Regions from separate parts of the Gordonia sp. DT218 genome, predicted to be linked through region 2. Evidence: predicted binding sites of a transcription regulator. Region 2 holds the regulator's gene; the other holds the start of a gene.
What was found. Region 2 encodes HspR, which represses chaperone genes until heat shock. Its sites were predicted from a motif close to ANNTGAGTNNNNNNNACTCANNT; they were not measured.
Positions count from the first base shown of each region.

Region 1: clpB (ATP-dependent chaperone ClpB) is a predicted target of HspR. The motif match lies at 7,055-7,077, and genes of this name have one in related genera.

Region 1 is NZ_JBNCNS010000003.1:333,785-343,106, forward strand. Features, by position in the region: gene ACPXCG_RS13080 (maleylpyruvate isomerase N-terminal domain-containing protein) at 143-706, opposite strand; gene ACPXCG_RS13085 (MarR family winged helix-turn-helix transcriptional regulator) at 752-1,195, shown strand; gene ACPXCG_RS13090 (class I adenylate-forming enzyme family protein) at 1,276-2,814, shown strand; gene ACPXCG_RS13095 (acyl-CoA thioesterase domain-containing protein) at 2,866-3,714, shown strand; gene ACPXCG_RS13100 (acyl-CoA carboxylase subunit beta) at 4,154-5,701, shown strand; gene ACPXCG_RS13105 (SRPBCC family protein) at 5,897-6,385, shown strand; gene ACPXCG_RS13110 (serpin family protein) at 6,414-6,794, opposite strand; gene clpB (ATP-dependent chaperone ClpB) at 7,147-9,322, shown strand, end outside.
Region 2 is NZ_JBNCNS010000003.1:235,808-245,129, reverse strand. Features, by position in the region: gene ACPXCG_RS12630 (acyl-CoA dehydrogenase family protein) at 1-1,180, shown strand, start outside; gene ACPXCG_RS12625 (DUF1330 domain-containing protein) at 1,295-1,729, shown strand; gene ACPXCG_RS12620 (FAD-binding oxidoreductase) at 1,821-3,218, opposite strand; gene ACPXCG_RS12615 (serine/threonine-protein kinase) at 3,268-4,206, shown strand; gene ACPXCG_RS12610 (amidohydrolase family protein) at 4,254-5,381, opposite strand; gene ACPXCG_RS12605 (FAD-binding oxidoreductase) at 5,517-6,668, shown strand; gene ACPXCG_RS12600 (hypothetical protein) at 6,702-7,841, opposite strand; gene ACPXCG_RS12595 (heat shock protein transcriptional repressor HspR) at 7,905-8,300, opposite strand; gene dnaJ (molecular chaperone DnaJ) at 8,303-9,322, opposite strand, start outside.

The DNA of each region.
Region 1 (9,322 bases), 98 kb from region 2:
CGGCCGGGTTTCGATACGCGTCGGACTCGCTCCGCTCGCGCGACGCTACTCAACCAGCGGTGAGCGGGGCCGGACTCGCTCCGCTCGCGCGACGCTACTCAACCAGCGGTGGATGGGGCCGGACTCGCTCCGCTCGTGCTACTCAACCAGCGGTGGTCGCGCGACTCGTCTGACTGCTGCGGCCGAGAAGCCCGAGGGCGCGGTGCCAGGCATCGCCGTCCTCGACGTCGCGGATCGGCCCGAAAACTGCGTCGTCCCCACGGTCTGCCGGGATTCGTTCTGCTTGGGCGAGAACGAGATCCACGATATCAGGGGATGGACGGTAAGCATCCCCGACGGCGTCCCACACGTGCACTGCCAGGTCGAGCGTGTGTATCGCCAGGACGGCATCGAAGGAAATCGCCTCCTGCCTGATCTCGACCAGGCGTACTCGGGCGGCGGGTTCGCCGTCGATGGCTGTGGCCACAGCGGTCCTCGACTCGTCCCAGAGCGTGTGAGACCTGGGCCGATAGGTGGACCGGTCGGCATCGCCGTCGGCGATCGCGGCGGCGAACCCGAAGTTCTGCCCGACCATGTGGCAGACCAGATCTTCGATCGTCCAGCCCACGCAGCGGCTTGCGTTGGGCATCATGGCTGATGTGAGTGCGTCGATCATGTCGTCGGCGTCGGTGAGTGCGCGACGATGGAGTTCGGTGAGTGTGGCCATGGGGTAATCATCTACCACGGTAGATGAATTTGGAAGGGGCAATGCGTGACGGGTGACGATCGTGGGATGGATCTCGGCGCCGCGGCCGGGGCACTCGCCCGGGCGATGGTGGCCGCGGAGACGCCGATACTGGACCAGGCGGGCCTGTCGATGTGGGAGTACGTGGTGCTCGATGCGCTCGCCGACGCCACCGCGATCTCGCAGGCGGACTTGTCGCAGCGGACGCGCCGAGACCCGACCCGGCTCGGTCACCTTCTCGACGCATTGTCCGACCGCGGGCTGGTCGAGCGGGCTCGATCGACCGACCGCCGCCGCGTGACCGTCTCGACGACCCCTGCCGGGCAGCAGTTGCTCGCGGAGGTGAAGCGGCAGATCCGCGCGATGGAGGAGTCGTTTCTGCGGTCGGCCGTCGGCGACGGCGGTGGGGCGACGGCCCGGGCTCTGCTGAGCAGTCTGGGTCAGGCGGCGCGGGGGTTGTCCATCGACTGAGGACGACCGGATCGGCCGACGCTCCTGGGTATTTGGCCGACACCCGGCCTGGTGCGAACGGTGCGGAGTACAAACAGGTGATGACCGACAACGCCGTCATCGAGATCAGCCGCGACCACAACCCGTTCGGCCAGGACGGGGTGGTGCGGGACGCCACCGGGATCTTGCGATACGCTGCCGTCCCGGCAACGCTCATCGACATCCTCCGCGACCGGGCCGCCGCGCAGCCCGATGTCGAGGCCGTGGTCGAACTCGGTGGTCGCCGACTCACCTACGCAGAGCTGTGGGACGCGGCCGCGCGCGTCGCGGGTGGGCTGCAGGCCCAGGGCGTGGCAAACGGGGATCGTGTCGCGGTCCGCTACGCGGCGGGCGTGGACTGGGTACTCGCCTTCTGGGGCACCGTGCTGTCAGGTGGAATCGCCGTCGCGGTGAACACCCGATCGGCCGAGCCCGAGGTGGCGTTCGTCCTCGAGAACGCCGGAGTCACCCTGGACCTGGCTCCGGGCACTCCGCTTCCGGATGGCGAACCGTACGTCATCGATGCAGCGACGGCCGGCGACGTCGCGGCGCTGTTCTACACGTCGGGCACCACCGGCCGCCCCAAGGGCGTGCCCACCACACACGAAGCCTTTATTGCCAACGCCGAGAACATGATTCGCTGTTCCGGTCTCTCCCGCGAGGCGGGCGCGGACTATCGGACCCTGATCTCGGTCCCGCTGTTCCACGTGACCGGCTGCAACTCGCAGCTCCTGGTGGCCACCTACGTCGGCGGTACGGCGGTGATCATGCCGCAGCTCGACGTCGCCGCCCTGGTGGATGTGCTCGTCGCCGAGAAGATCGGTTACATGGTCACCGTGCCGGCGGTGTACGCGCTCCTGCTCCGCCACCCGGCCTTCGCGGACGCAAAGGTTTCCGGTGTCCGCGTGGTCGGTTACGGCGGTGCGCCGATCGCGCCGTCGACGGTGCAGGAGATCCAGGCGGGGTTCAGCGAGGCCACCGTCATGAATGGCTACGGAATGACCGAAACAGCTTCCCTGGTCACGGTTTTGCCTGACCAGGATGCCGTCGAGCATGCCGACTCGGTCGGCTACGCGGTGCCGTCGGTGGACATCGGCATCGTGCCGATTTCCGACGACCCGACGATCGGCGAACTCGTCGTGCGGGGAGCGAACGTCGCGACCGGCTACTGGGAGCGCCCCGACGCCGACGCCGAGACGATCGTCGACGGCTGGCTGCACACCGGAGACGTGGTCCGCGTGGACGACGCCGGACGCGTGCACATCGTCGACCGGATCAAGGACATCATCAATCGCGGTGGTGAGAACGTGTCGAGTATCGAGGTCGAGGCCGTGCTCCTCTCGGCGCCCGGTGTGGTCGATGCCGCGGTGGTCCCGGTGCCCGACGACGTGATGGGCGAGAAGGTCGGCGCCATACTGGTTTCCGAGTCGGGTGAACTCGACCTGGAGGCCATTATGGCGCACTGCCGAGAGAACCTTGCCGACTTCAAGATCCCGCAGTTCGCGGTGGTGTCCGGAGAAACGTTGCCGCGCAATGCCGGTGGAAAACTCTTGAAGAAGAAGATTCGCGAGCAGGTGCAGTGGGGCGACCCGCTGCGGTAGGGATCGCACCGGTTCGCGCGGTATGCCGGCCTCAGGTGATAGACACAGTGGATGCCGACATACTTCACCAGCACCGATGGCGAGACCCTGACCCCCACGAAGTGGGCCGGCAGCCCGTGGTCGGAGAAACAGATCAGCGGGCCGGTGGTGTGTGGCGCGTTCGCGCGGGCGTTGGAACGACATGTGCCACCCGACTTCATCCCCATCCGGCTGACGGTGGACATGTTCAGCCCGGTCCTCAAGCAACCGTTCACCGTGGACACCGAGGTCATGCGGAAGGGTTCCCGCATCGTGGTGGTGGACGCGGAGATCGTGCAGGACGGTAAGCCGCGGGCGCGGGCCGCGGCGGTGATCGCCGCCGCAGCCGACGATCCGCGGGGCGAGACCTGGCATGCCCCGGTCGACGAATTGCTGACTCCGCCCGACCGCACCGCCCGCGACGGCGGGGACGTCCCACTGTTCCGTAGTGGCGAACAGGACTGGTCCACCGACTACCTCAGCAACCAGAATGCGCTGCGCAAGAGTGTCTGGCAGGACCAGGGACGGCTGATCGAGGGGGAGGAGTCGTCGGGATTCGTGCGGGCCGCCATGGTCGCCGAGAACACCAGCATGGTGTGCAACTGGGGCTCCGAGGGCGTCGGGTTCATCAACTCCGATCTCACCGTCGCGCTGTCCCGTATGCCGCACAGCGCCGACTTCGGTCTGCTGGCCATCGACCAGTTGATGGGCCAGGGAGTCGCGGTCGGAAGTGCGTACCTGTTCGATCGCGACGGCGCCTTCGGCATCGCGACGGTGTCCGCGCTGTCGAATGTTCGCCGGCAGCTCGATCTGGCGAGTCTGGCCGAAGAGCACGGGTGGGACAACAGAGGCGATGACGAGGGTGACCCGACGCCACCGTGAGGTGTCGGTCCCGTCAGGTCGTGGACGACCGACGGGTTCGACAGACAGTCGCAGACCGAAATCGCAGGCGCGCCGTCCGGGGCGTGATGGGAGGCGGCGGTGCATCCCTGCGGCCGATGCATGCGGCCAACTGCTCGGCGGCCTGCGGGATAACGCCGACGAGGTGGGTGCCTGGGCGTATGCGGCCCGAGCCGCCGATTCAGCCTCTGGACAGCGGGCGGTCCATATCATAGTGTGGCGTTACGCGTCCGTAGGTTACCGGCTGGTAAGGGCGCGCTGGGGGTGGTGCGCATCGTGGTGGGGCGGCGCGTTTGTCGATGTGTAGATCGAAATAACTTCTCCGGCGGGTTGTCTCACACGACTGTTGAGGTGGACCTCGGTGGCCATTGCCGACCGCACTGGCGTAGGGGATTTCGGCGATACCGAACTAGGGGGGCTGGTGGCGAGCACAACTGCTGACAAGCTTGCGGATCTGTACAAGAAACTGGAAGACGCGCGTGAACCGGCAGGCGACGCCGGCATCGCGAAGCGCCGGGCGAAGGGGATTCCGAGTCCGCGAGAACGGATCGCGATGCTGGTGGATTCCGGAAGCTTTGTCGAGATCGGGGCGCTCGTCAAGCAACCCGGGGCCCTGGACGCCCTGTATGGCGACGGCGTGGTCACCGGCCACGCCACGGTCGATGGCCGTCCGGTGGTGGTGATCGCGCATGACCAAACTGTTTTCGGCGGTTCGGTTGGCGAGATGTTCGGGCGGAAGGTCGCGAAGGCCATGGAGTCGGCAGCGGCGATCGGGTGCCCGTTCGTCGCCATCAACGACTCGGGCGGCGCACGCATCCAGGACGCTGTGACGTCATTGGCCTGGTACGCGTGGGTGAGTCGAAAGCAGCACAACCTATCGGGCCTCGTGCCACAGATCTCGGTGATGCTGGGCAAATGTGCTGCCGGAGCTGTGTATTCGCCGATCAACACCGACGTGCTGATAGCGACCAAGTCGTCGCACATGTTTGTCACCGGTCCGGACGTGATCCGGGAGACGACGGGCGAAGAAGTCACTCTCGACGAGCTCGGCGGCGCCTTCAATCAGGCGCAGAACGGCAACATTCATCATGTTGCCGAGACCGAGCAGGCCGCGTTCGACTGGGCGCGAGCGTATCTGAGATTCATGCCGTCGAGTTGCTTCGAGCGGGCACCGCTGGTCAACCCCGGCTTGGAACCCGAGATCACCGATTCTGACCGGGAACTGGACAGTATGGTTCCCGACGAGCACCACGTCGGGTACGACATGTTCGACATCTTGCTGCGACTGTTCGACGACGGGGACCTGCACGAGATCAGCGAAGGCGTGGCCAACAACATGATCACGGCATTCGCTCGCGTGGATGGCCGCAGTGTGGGTGTGGTCGCGAATCAGCCGATGGTGGCGGCCGGTGCCATCGATGCACGCGCGTCGGACAAGGCCGCCCATTTCATCCGTCTGTGCAACGCGTTCGGACTGCCGTTGATCTTCGTGGTCGATACGCCCGGGGTGCTGCCGGGCGTCGAAGAGGAGCGGATCGGGGTCATCAAGCGTGGCGGCCGTTTCTTCTACGCTGTCGTGGAAGCGACTGTGCCGATTGCGACAATCGTCGTGCGCAAGGCATTTGGTGGCGGTTATGCGGTGATGGGGTCCAAGCAACTCGGCGCGGACATCAACCTTGCCTGGCCGACCGCCCGTATCGCCGTGATGGGTGGCGAAGCCGCCGTCGGCCTGACCCAACGCCGTCAACTCGCCGCGGTTCCCGAGGAGGATCGAGCTGCCGTTCGGCAGCAGATGGTCGACCTCTATGACACGACCGTCGCGACCCCCTGGGTGGCTGCCGAGCGAGGCTACATCGATGCGGTGATCGAGCCGTCGCAGACCAGGCTCGAATTGAGGAAAGCGCTGGCGATGCTCGCCGACAAAGACGGCCCCCGGGACACCCGCAAGCATCTCCTCATGCCGCTCTAGGTCATTGAGCCGTGGGTAGAGACTCGGCCTCGGTTCCGCGTGAGCAGATGACCGTTCGACCAGGCGGCGGGTGAAGCCCAGCGGGCGGCGGTGAGGATGACCGATGACTTCGGCTGTGCTGTGCGGTCAGTCTGACTGGAACGCCGGTTCCGCCGACGGGAGACCCGAGGTGAATTACAGAGGAGTGAGCCGTTTATGGACCGAGAGAACGTGACCGCCACCGTGACTGTCGACGCGCCCGCCGCGACCGTGTTCGCGGTGCTGGCCGATCCGAACACCCACGCCGCGATCGACGGCACCGGCTGGGTGCGCGAAGCCGTCGATCCGGCGCCGCTGACCGTGGTGGGGCAGACATTTCGGGTCGACATGTACCACCCGAACCCGGACTATGCGGATGGGAACTATCAGATGACCAACCAGGTCGAGGTGCTGGACCCGCCACGCGCCATCGGTTGGCAACCGGGCCAGGAGAAGGACGGCGGTCTGGAGTTCGGCGGCTGGACCTGGCGGTACGACCTGTTGGCGAACAGCTCGTCGCAGACCGACGTCACCCTCACCTACGACTGGTCGGCAGTGCCGGAGTCCATTCGTGAGTACATCCAATTCCCGCCCTTCGGTCCCGAGCACCTCACCAATTCGTTGCAGCATCTCGCGGAGATCGCGGTGGCGAGATCCGGGGCGTGACGAGCGGTTTTCGCCCGTACGCCGCTGGTTACCTCATCTTTTCTCCTGAGTGGGTCGAATGGAACGGGCTGCTCACCCATCCTGCGACGACGGCGAGACCGGTGGGTCGATGTACTGCGAGGAAGCCGAACGGACGGTCGAAGGTGACCTGAACGGCCTTGACGCGGTACCGCTCCGGGAGTGGTGCGCCGCTGGCTATCAGACCGAAGTCGGTGACCGCGGCTGCTTCGAAGCCTTCGGCAAAGAACCGAGCCAACACGTTCTGTACACCCTGCGAGACGTACGGCGGGACCGGGTTCAGCAACGGCAGGTGCGAGGTGTCGGGGTCGGTCAACGTCCGCAACCCGAAAAGGCCCCGTTGGGCAAGTAGGTCGTGGTGGGTGGTGATCTCGAAAGACGGTAACTTCACGCTTAGCTGCGTGTGAACCTGGGCCTCACCCATGCTGCCGAGACCATCTTCCCGACGTCGGTCCGCGAGGCGCATGACGCGACCATTGCCGACATCAAACGGTTCGCGGACAGTCTGTGAAGCCCTCGGCACATCTGTCGGCCACGGCATTGTCATAGGACGAACCGACGGGTGATCAGACGAACCGGCGGTCCCGACCGTCGATTCGTCTACCGCCTGTGCCGCCAGTCCGAGCGGAAAATCGACGATGTGTCGACCAGAGTTGAGCGGAATACACTCAACTCTGCTGGCGTTCTCTCTCCCGTATGGCTCATACTTGAGCCTATTGGACTAAAGAGAGAAAGGTACGCGAGTGGACAGCTTCAACCCGACCACCAAGACACAGGCTGCGCTGAGCACTGCCCTGCAGGCGGCGGCCGCTGCCGGTAATTCCGACGTACGTCCCGCACACATCCTGGTGGCCCTGCTCGATCAGTCCGACGGCATCGCCACACCTCTGCTCAAAGCGGTCGGCGTGGATCCGTCGACCGTTCGTGCGCAGGCCCAGGGGCTGGTGGATCGGGCGCCGACGGTGGCCAGTGCGAGCGCGCAGCCGCAACTCTCCCGCGAGTCGATCGCGGCCATCACTGCAGCTCAGCAGCTCGCCGGTGAGCTCAGCGACGAATACGTCTCGACTGAGCACATCCTCGTCGGCCTGGCCACCGGCGACTCCGACACCGCCAAGTTGCTGGCCAACGCGGGCGCGACGCCGCAGGCCTTGCAGGAGGCGTTCGTCGCCGTGCGCGGCAATGCTCGTGTCACCACGCCCGACCCCGAGCAGACCTATCAGGCGCTGGAGAAGTACTCCACCGACCTGACGGCGGCTGCGCGTGAGGGCAAACTCGACCCGGTCATCGGTCGTGACACCGAGATCCGCCGTGTGGTGCAGGTGCTCTCGCGCCGCACCAAGAACAACCCGGTGCTGATCGGTGAGCCCGGCGTCGGCAAGACGGCGATCGTCGAGGGCCTGGCCCAGCGGATCATCGCGGGCGACGTCCCGGAATCGCTACGGAACAAGACGGTCGTCTCCCTCGACATGGGCTCGATGGTGGCCGGCGCCAAGTATCGCGGCGAGTTCGAGGAGCGGCTCAAGGCCGTCCTCGAGGAGATCAAGGGATCGGCCGGTCAGGTCATCACCTTCATCGACGAGTTGCACACCATCGTGGGCGCAGGCGCGACCGGCGACTCCGCGATGGACGCCGGCAACATGATCAAGCCGATGCTCGCCCGCGGTGAGCTGCGGATGGTCGGCGCCACCACGCTGGAGGAGTACCGCCAGTACATCGAGAAGGACGCCGCTCTGGAGCGGCGATTCCAGCAGGTGTACGTGGGGGAGCCGACGGTCGAGGACACCATCGGCATCCTGCGTGGACTCAAGGACCGCTACGAGGTGCACCACGGCGTGCGCATCACCGATTCCGCGCTGGTGGGGGCCGCCACGCTCTCCGACCGCTACATCACCTCGCGGTTCCTGCCCGACAAGGCCATCGACCTCGTCGACGAGGCCGCGTCGCGACTGCGCATGGAGATCGACTCCCGTCCCGTCGAGATCGACGAGGTCGAGCGCATCGTCCGCCGCCTCGAGGTCGAAGAGGTCGCCCTGGAGAAGGAGACCGACGCGGCGTCGAAGGAACGTCTGGAGAAACTGCGCGGCGAACTGGCCGACCAGAAGGAGAAGCTCAACGAGCTCTCGGCACGCTGGCAGTCGGAGAAGACCGCCATCGACGCCGTCCGGGACACCAAGGAGGAACTCGAAAGGCTTCGCGGCGAGGCGGATCGGGCCGAGCGCGACAGCGATCTGGGCCGGGCCGCAGAACTGCGGTACGGCAAGATTCCGAGCCTCGAGAAGGAACTCGCGGCGGCGCTGGAGAAGACCGGCACCGACCCCGGCCAGGACGTGATGCTGCAGGAGGAGGTCGGGCCCGACGACGTCGCGCAGGTCGTGTCGGCGTGGACCGGCATCCCCGCCGGCCGCATGCTGGAGGGCGAGACCGCGAAGCTGTTGCGGATGGAAGACGAACTCGGACAACGGGTCATCGGACAGCAGGCGCCCGTGCAGGCAGTCTCCGACGCGGTGCGTCGTGCCAGGGCGGGTGTCGCCGATCCGAACCGTCCGTTGGGGTCTTTCCTGTTCCTCGGGCCGACGGGTGTCGGCAAGACCGAGCTCGCGAAGGCGTTGGCGGAGTTCCTGTTCGACGATGAGCGTGCGATGGTCCGGATCGACATGAGTGAGTACGGCGAGAAGCACAGCGTCGCGCGGCTCGTCGGCGCACCTCCCGGCTACGTCGGCTACGAGTCCGGCGGTCAGCTCACCGAGGCGGTGCGGCGACGTCCGTACACGGTGGTGCTGTTCGACGAGGTCGAGAAGGCCCACCCGGACGTCTTCGACGTGCTGCTGCAGGTCCTCGACGAAGGTCGCCTGACCGACGGGCAGGGCCGAACGGTCGACTTCCGCAACACCATCCTCATCCTCACCTCGAACCTCGGTT
Region 2 (9,322 bases):
CTTGTCCCGCAGCTACTCCCCCGATCTCTCCGCCGATAAGTCGTCGGCGATCTTTGGGATGTCGATGACCGAGAAGCAGGGCGGCTCCGATGTCCGCGCCAACACCACGGTCGCCAAGCCGGTGGCAGGCGGCGGTCCCGGCGCCGAGTATCTGCTCACGGGACACAAGTGGTTCTGTTCGGCCCCGATGTCCGATGCGTTCCTGGTGCTCGCGCAAGCAGAAGGCCCGGCAGGAGAAGGTCTGTCCTGCTTCCTGCTGCCCCGGGTACTTCCGGACGGCACCCGCAACGTCTTCCGAATCCAGCGGTTGAAGAACAAGCTCGGCAACAAGTCGAACGCGTCGTCGGAGATCGAGCTCGACGGCACCGTCGCGGTGATGATCGGGGAACCCGGTCGCGGCGTGCGCACCATCATCGAGATGGTCGCGCAGACCCGCCTGGACTGCGTCCTCGGCAGTGCGTCCGGCATGCGGCAATCCGTCGCCGAGGCGGTCTGGCATGCCCGCCACCGCGCCGCGTTCGGTGCGACGCTCGCCGATCAGCCTGCGATGGCCGCCGTACTCGCCGACCTGTCGCTGGAATCCGAGGCCGCGACGGTCACCGCGATCCGTCTGGCCCGCGCCCACGACGAGGACGCCAACGATCAGGAGCGCGCCTTCCGGCGACTGGCCACCGCGGTCGCCAAGTACTGGATCTGCAAGCGCGGCCCGCACCACTCATACGAGGCGCTGGAGTGCCTGGGCGGCAACGGTTACACCGAGGATTTCCCACTGGCGATGCGGTACCGCGAACAGCCTGTGATGGCCGTCTGGGAGGGGTCGGGCAACGTGATCGCGCTGGACGTGCTGCGCGCGATGACCCGTGAGCCCGAGTCAGTGGCCGCCTTCGATGCCGAGGTCTCCCTGGCCCGCGGATCGAACCGGATACTCGATGTCCATCTCGACGGCCTTCGCGATCACCTCGGTGAGCTCGCCCGCCTCGACGCGGCATCGGCACAACGGCGCGCCCGTTCCGTGGTGGAATCGATGGCCCTTGCCCTCGAAGCGTCTCTGCTCGTACGGTTCTCACCGGCACCGGTTGGCGACGCGTTCATCGCGGCCCGCCTCGGCGAGGACCGCAACTTCGAATACGGCGCGCTGCCGGACAGCGCCGACCTGTCCGCGATCCTCGAAAGGCACTGACCCGCGACCATTCTCGCTCACCGATCTCGTTCCCGCTCATCCCGCAGGATGCGCGGGACCGGAATGGGTGAGCGGGAACGCCGACCGAAACCACCCGACCCACGGAGGCGTCCCATGAGCACCGAACTCCCACCCACCGACCGCCGCGCCGTCGACCCACGCAAGGGCCAGTTCGGGCAGCTGTCCGAGCTACCGGCCGACCAACCCGTCACCATGCTCAACCTGCTCCGGTTCCGCGATGTCGCCGACTATTCGCAGGCCGACGACCTCGCGCCCGCACAGCCGATCTCCGGCGCCGAGGCCTACCGTCTGTACACCAAGGCGGCCACGGCACACCTCGACAAGACCGGCGCGGAGGTGGTGCTGCACGGCGATTGTGGACCCACCGTGATCGGTCCCGACGACGAGCGCTGGGATTCGATCCTGGTGGTCCGCTACCCCAACCCGAACGCGTTCCGGCAGATGGTCACCACTCCTGACTACCAATTCATCGCTCGCCATCGCACCGCGGCGATCGCGGACTCGCGGCTGATCGCGACGTCCGCGTAGCCTTCCCGATTCCCGCTCACCGATTCCGTTCCCGCGCACCCGGCAGGATGAGCGGGAACGGAATGGCTGAGCGGGACCTGTCCCTGAGCGACTACAGCATCACTCCGGGATTCAACAGGCCCTGGGGATCGAGCGCACGTTTGATGGTCGCGGTGAGGTCCATGACGTCAGGGCCGACCTGATCCGGTAGCCAGTTCTTCTTGAGCCTACCGACGCCGTGTTCGCCCGTGATGGTGCCACCGAGGGAGATCGCCAGATCCATGATCTGGCCGAAGGCCTGCTGCGCGCGGGCGGCCTCGTCGGTGTCTGCCGGGTCGAAGACGATCAGCGGATGCGTGTTGCCGTCGCCGGCATGAGCGATCACCGAGATCAGCACGCGGTTGTCGGCGGCGATCGTTCCAACGCCGTCGATCAACGCGGGTAACTGCGGGAGCGGCACCCCGACATCCTCGAGCAGAAGCGACCCGATCTTCTCGACGGCGGGAATCGCGGCACGACGGGCCGCGGTGAAGGCCTCGCCCTCCTGCGGGTCGTCGGTGGCGAACACCTCGCTTGCGCCGTGAACTTCGAACGCCTGCGAGATGATCTCCACCTCGGCTGCTCCGGCCGGCCCCGGAGCATCCGACTGGGCCACCAGAAGCGCGCCGGCCTCCCGGTCCAGCCCCATCCGCAGCATGTCCTCCACGGCGTTGATGGAGACCGAGTCCATGAACTCGAGCATCGCCGGCCGGATCTGCGACGTGATCGCCAGGACTGCCTGGCTGGCCTCGTGGACCGACGCGAAGGTTCCCACGACGGTGGAGGCCGGCGCCTGCGGCGGCAGCAGGCGCAGGGTGACCTCGGTGATGATGCCGAGCAGCCCTTCGCTGCCGACGAACAGTTTGGTCAGTGACAGTCCGGCGGAGTCCTTCAGCTGCATGCCGCCGAGCCGCACCGCGCGACCATCGGCGAGCACCACCTCGAGGCCGAGCACGTAGTCGGTGGTCACGCCGTATTTCACACAGCACAGACCACCGGCATTGGTGGCGACGTTCCCGCCGATCGAGCAGATCTCAAACGACGACGGGTCCGGCGGATACCAGAGACCGTTGGCCGCGGCGGCCGCCTTCACCTCGGAGTTGAACAGCCCCGGCTGTACCACCGCGGTCCGCGTCGCGGTGTCCACGGCGAGCTCGCGCATCTTTTCCGTCGAGATCATCACCGCCTCGTCGACCGCTGTCGAACCGCCGGACAAGCTGGTCCCGGCCCCGCGGGTGATGAGAGGGATGCCGTGCTCACCACACCAGCGCACCGCGATCTGCACCTGCTCGGTGGTCGTCGGGCGGATCAGTGCCATCGGCGTCCCGGCCTGCGGATCCTGCGCACGATCCTGCCGATATGCAGCGAGGATGTCGAGGTCGGTGACCACCATGCCGATCGGCAGCGCGGCGACGAGGGAGTCCGTGGCAACCGTTCGGGCGCCTGGACCGGACGAGGCGGGCTCGGTCATTCGGGTCATGTGTCAACCATAGGTCCGACGACGCGGCAGAATGAGCTGGGTGAGCGACTTTACGGTGCTGGGGGCCGGCGACTTGGTGGCCGGCTACACCATCGATGCGCTCCTCGGCAGCGGCAGCAGCGCCGAGGTATACCGTGCACACCGCGATGGTGACACCGATCCGGTCGCACTCAAGGTGCTTCACACCGGGCCCAACGACCGGCAACGGGTTCGCGAACGGTTCGATCGCGAGTTCACCATCGCATCTCGGCTGCAGCACGCCCACATCGTCAAGATGTACGCACGCGGGGAGATGGATCCGCTCCCGGTGGACGACAAGCACACTGCCCCAGGTGTTCTGTGGATGGCGATGGAGTACATCGGCGGGGTGTCGGCCGGCGATCTGATCGCCCATCGCCCCGCCGAGCCCGACATCACGACGATCGCGAAGATCGGCGCGCAGATCGCCGAGGCACTCGATTTCGCCCACGCCCGCGAGGTTCTGCACCGAGATGTCAAGCCCGCCAACATCATGGTTTCAGCACCTTCCGACGATGTCCATGCGGTCCTCACGGATTTCGGTATCGCCCAGTTGCTCGACGACGCCCGGCCGCTTGCGCGTAACGGCCGAGTCCAAGGATCGATCGCCTATGCCTCGCCGGAATTACTCACCGCTCAACGTCTCTCACCGGCGACAGATCAATACGCGTTGGCCGCCAGCCTGTTCGAACTACTGACCGGCGATCCACCCTTCCAGCGAGCGACGGCTTTTGCCATCACTCACGCTCACCTGCACGATCCGGTCCCACCGCTGACCAGAGCTCGCCCCTGGCTGCCCTCGGCGCTCGACTCGGTGTTCACCAAGGCGCTGGCGAAGGACCCTTGCAAGCGGTACGAGTCGTGCAGCGAGTTCACCGACATCGTGAAACGAGCGCTGCGAGATATCCCGGTGCCGGCCGGAGCCCCGCAGCGGCGCTGGCCGTGGCGTCGAACTTTGTAGTAGAAATCCGCGGGTACCGCGGGTTTATGCTACAAAATCGGCGGGCGCTACCCGATCCCGTAGACCCGCATCGCGTTGTCACGGAAGACCTTCCGCAACACGTAGTCCCCGCCCTGGGGCTCGAGCAGATCGATGAGTGCACCGATCACCATGTCGAGTGCGGTGTTGGGCTTGTCGATCGGGAAGTTTGAGCCGAAGATCAACCGGTCGGGGCCGAAATGTCCGAAGACGTGTTCGACCAGGGGGCCGACCATCTCCGCGAGGGTGCCGCGGCTCCCGATGTTGCCCCACCGCTCCCGGCCGTAGCCCAGGACCGGCAGCCCGAGACCGGACAGCTTGACCACCACGTTGGGACACGCTGCCAGCGTGGTCATCCGCTCCCGCCACAGGCGCAGGATGTCGGCTCGGGCGCCGGCGGTCGCGCCGGTCCGCGCACCGACCGGACCGAACACCCCGACCGGCGTCCCGAGATGGTCGACCACGATGGTCGCCTCCGGATACTCCCGCGCGAGCGTCACCACGTCGTACAGCTGGTGCGAATAGACAAACGCGTCGAACACGAGGCCACGTTCGGCGACCTCGGCGAATCCGCGGAGGAACGACGTCGAGGCGAGAATCCCGTCAGCGTCAGCGCCGTTACGGATCCGTGGATCGGGGTGCCGGGTGGTGATCCAGCGGACCCCACGCAGGCGGTCGGTGAGCGCCGCGTGCTCGTCGAGCAATTCCGCGAACATCTCGGCGCGCGGATCGGCGTGCGCCACGATGGCGCCCAACTCGGGCGACTGGCCGACCCCGAACGGGAGCTTGGTGACGTACCGGGTCTCATCCACGGCCGAACGCCCCGCCGGAGTGTCGGTCCGGCCAACGGTGCCGTCGCGGCGCCAATGCGACTCCATGTGCACAACCGTCTCGACCCGGACCCCGGCGACGGTGCGGACGGCCGCCGCATCGGCCAGATACTGCAGGGGTTCGTACACCCGGGCCACGGTGCTCGGTGTGAGCACGTACTCCCGGTCGGCCTGCGACACCACCATCGGAAAAATACGATCACCGAAGGCGGGAAGGAAACTGTAGAGCCGCGACAGTCGATTGGCCGCCCAGGGCGTGCTCCGCGGATTCCACTGGTGCAGATGGGCATCGACTATGCCCGGCACCACGCCATCGAGCGAGCTCACATCACTGAGCCTGCCACACACTGCGCGAACCCGACATCGAATGATGGATCATCAGTCCTCGTCGAACGACCGCTAGGGTGATTAGTCTTGGGCGGGAAAATCCGCGGTACCGGTACAGGGAGGTGACCCCACGACGTGCCCAGCCACTCACGGCATACGCTCCATCACCTACGCACGGTGATCGGGCGCGATCCCGATCGATTCTCCGCAAACGTCTACACCAGGATGTTTGCCATCGATCCCGACCTCCGCGAGCTCTTTCCTGCGGTGATGGCGGGACAGCGGGATGCGTTCTATCACGTCATCGACCACGTCCTCGACGTGGTGCCACGCGAGGACGGACACGACGAACTGATCGAGTTCCTTGCACAACTCGGTCGGGACCATCGCAAGTTCGGCGTGCGGCCCGAGCATTACGGCATCATCTATCAGGCTTTGATCGCCGAGTTCGCATCGGTGCTCGGCGACTACTGGGACGACGAATCCGCGCAGACCGTGACGCAGGCGATGATGCTGACCACGGGTGTCATGCGTGGTGCGGCCGAGACGGCCCCGCATCCCGCGTTGTGGTCGGCCGAGGTGGTGGAGAAGTTCCGGATCACCCGTGACCTGGCGGTGGTTCGCCTGATCACCAAGGCACCGTTGCGCTTCGTCGTCGGGCAGTACCTGGAGGTGCAGATCCCGCAGCGACCTCGGATGTGGCGGAACCTGTCCCCTGCCATTCCGCCGAACCCCGCCGGTGAACTGGAATTCCATGTGCGCGCGGTGGCCGGTGGAACGGTCAGTTCTGCGATCGTCGGGGAGACCCGGAGCGGTGACACCTGGTATTTCGCGCAAGGCCACGGAACTTTACATGTCGAGCGTGATCAAAAGGTGCTCATGGTGGCGGGCGGCACCGGTCTCGCGCCGCTGCGGGCGCTGCTCATCGAGATGTCGAAGCGAGCGGACTCGCCGCCGACGCACATCTTCTACGGGATGCGTCATCCCGGTGAGCACTACGACCTTGCCGTGCTGCGCCGCATCGCCGGCACCAATCCGTGGCTGACCGTCACCGCCGTGTCGGAGGAGACCAGCGACCCGTGGTGGATCACCTCGACGGCGACGCCGGAAGCCCTCGGCATCGAGCACATCATCGGCACGCTGGGAGATGCGGTGGCCCAGACCGGTCCCTGGGATGACCGTCAGGTCCTCATCGCGGGTTCAGCCCAGATGATCGAGGCGACGCGGCGGCGGCTGCTGATCGCGGGCGTCCCGGCGAGCCGGATTCAACACGATCCGGTGACCTGAGCGCGGTCATCCGCGCCGCCGACCCGGGTCCGTTCACCGGCTGGGCTTGTCCTTCGTGTGCTTCGAAGCCCGTGGCGCCCACTTGTTCGCGGAGGCCTCGCCACCACCGCCGAACCTGGTCTCGGTCGTGGTCTCGGTCTCGGTCTCCGTCTCGGTGACCGTGGCCGGGTCCGACGCCGACTCCGTCTCGGTGGTCGTTTTGGTGACCGTCTCCCGATCCCGGGTCACCGTCGAGGTCTCGACGGCGGTCTGGGTCTCCGTGGTCGGCTGCGCCGTCGAGGTGACGGTGATGGTCGAGGGCGCAGCAGTCACCGTCGTCGTGGTCGGCGCCTTCTCCTCGGTTGCGTCGACGCCCGCGAAGACCGCCGACGCTGCGATCGCACCGAGCACCAGGGCACCGGCCATCGCTGCGCCGATCAGCCACCAACGGCGATTCGACGAACCGCGCGGCACCGCTCCGGGCCGCAACGCCAGGATCGCAGCGCCCACCGCGGAGGACAAGGCCGGCTGGTCGGCAGCGGCCACCGGGCGAGCCAATGCGTAACCCAATGCAGCTACCGCACCGGGCACGTCGGCGCCCGGTCCGGTGCACAGCACCGACGTCACCGACGATCCGCCGGGCGCCGCGATCACGGCCTCTGCGACCGAGGTGGCGTGTGCCGGATCGGTCACGGGTCCTGGCGAACCGTAGGCGAACTCCGCGGTCCCGAGCACCTCGCCGGTCGCCGAGTCCAGCGTCACCACGGACGAGCCCGGCGACGGGACGGCGGTCCGATCCAGATCGACGACGGCGATGATGCCGCGGACGCCGGCTGCGCCCCGCGCAACCTCGGCGAGCGCGGCGGGCATGTCGGTGACCGCGACCTTCTCGTACCAACCCGGACGTGACGTCCCGGGCGAGAGGTTCGCCTGCAGATAGCTCTGGGTGGCCGGTCGCGCACACGCGATGCCGATCCGGTCGATGTCGTACGGCACGGAGTCGACCAGCTCATGGATGGCGGTCTGCGCGCTCTGCGCCGAAGGGTCGGAGAGATCGACCAGATTGCTCGCGACGATCTCGCCGTCGGCACCGCGCACGACCGAGACGATCTGGTCTTCGATGACGGAGATGCCGAGCACCGAGCCGGCCGAGATCGAGCTGCCCTGGGTGCGGGTGCTCTGCGTCTCGGCCATGGTCCTGTCCTGTCTCCGGCGACGTTGTCGGGAGTCAGGGTAGCGGGTGGTTCCCGACGGCGATCAGTCGGCTTTGCGCTTGCGACGCGGCTGCCATACCACCAGTGCGCTGGTGCGCGGGACCGGCACGAGCTCGCCGCTGCGGCGGTGCGGAATGTTGTCCACCTCGGTCTGGAGTTCGCGCACCCGCTGTTGCAGAGCGTCGACCTGATTGCTCAGATCGATGATCCGCTTGATTCCTGCGAGGTTGACGCCCTCCTCCTGGGAGAGCCGTTGGATCTCGCGGAGCAAGTCGACGTCGCGCGCCGAGTACCGCCGCCCGCCGCCGCTGGTGCGCTGGGGTGTGACGAGACCGAGCCGGTCGTAGGTGCGCAACGTCTGAGCGTGCATGCCGGCGAGTTCGGCGGCAACCGAGATCATGAAGGTCGCGCCGCCCTCACTCTCGAACTTGCCGGCCATCATCATCGCCCCCACCCGGCGCGCGGATCGAAGCCGCCGGCCTTCTCGGCCTCGGCGTAGCGACGCATGGCCTCGGCGGCCGCGTCGTCGAGCTTGGGTGGCACCGCGACCTTCACGGTGACCAGGAGATCGCCTGCCCCACCGGAACGCTTCGGCACGCCTCGACCACGGACGCGGAGTGTGCGGCCGTCGGTCGTGTTGGCCGGGATCTTCACCCCGACCGTCCCGTCGAGTGTCGGCACGGACACCGTGGCGCCCAGGACCAGCTCCGAGATGCTCACGGGCAGTTGGACCTTGAGGTCATTACCGCTTCGGGTGAAGACCTTGTCCGAACGTACATGGACGACGACGTACAGGTCTCCCGACGGCGCGCCGCGAGGACCCGCCTCGCCTTGGCCCGCGAGCCGAATACGCTGTCCGTCTTCCACGCCCGCGGGAATGCGGACGTTGATGGTCCGCGCACGAACCCTCACGCCGGAGCCGTCGCAGTCGGTGCAGGGGTCGTCGATACGTGACCCGGTGCCCTGGCAATCCTGGCAGGGTTCGCTGAATCCGAACGCTCCCTGATTACGGCTGACGAATCCGGAACCGTTGCAGTTCGGGCAGACTCGTGGGCTCGTGCCGGGCTTTGCCCCGCTGCCGTGACACGTGGTGCACGGCGCCGGGCTGGTCACCCGGAGCGGGACAGTGGTGCCCTGCGCGGCATCCTTGAAGGTCAGCGTGGTCTCGGTCTCGAGGTCGTTGCCACGCTTGGGACGCGTCGCCGTCGACGACCGCGGCCCGCGATTGAACAGTCCCTCGAAGAGGTCGCCGAATCCGCCGGCCGAGTCGGCCGTACCGCCGCCGTTGCCGAACAGGTCGCCGATGTTGAAGTCGGCGCCACCCGTCGTCGTCGTATAGGTTGTGCCGCCGCCCGGGAAGCCGCCGGGGAAGCCGTTGCCGCCGCCACGGAATCGCCCACCGGCGAACATCGCGCGGGTCTCGTCGTACTCTTTGCGCTTCTCGGCGTCGGACAGCACGCT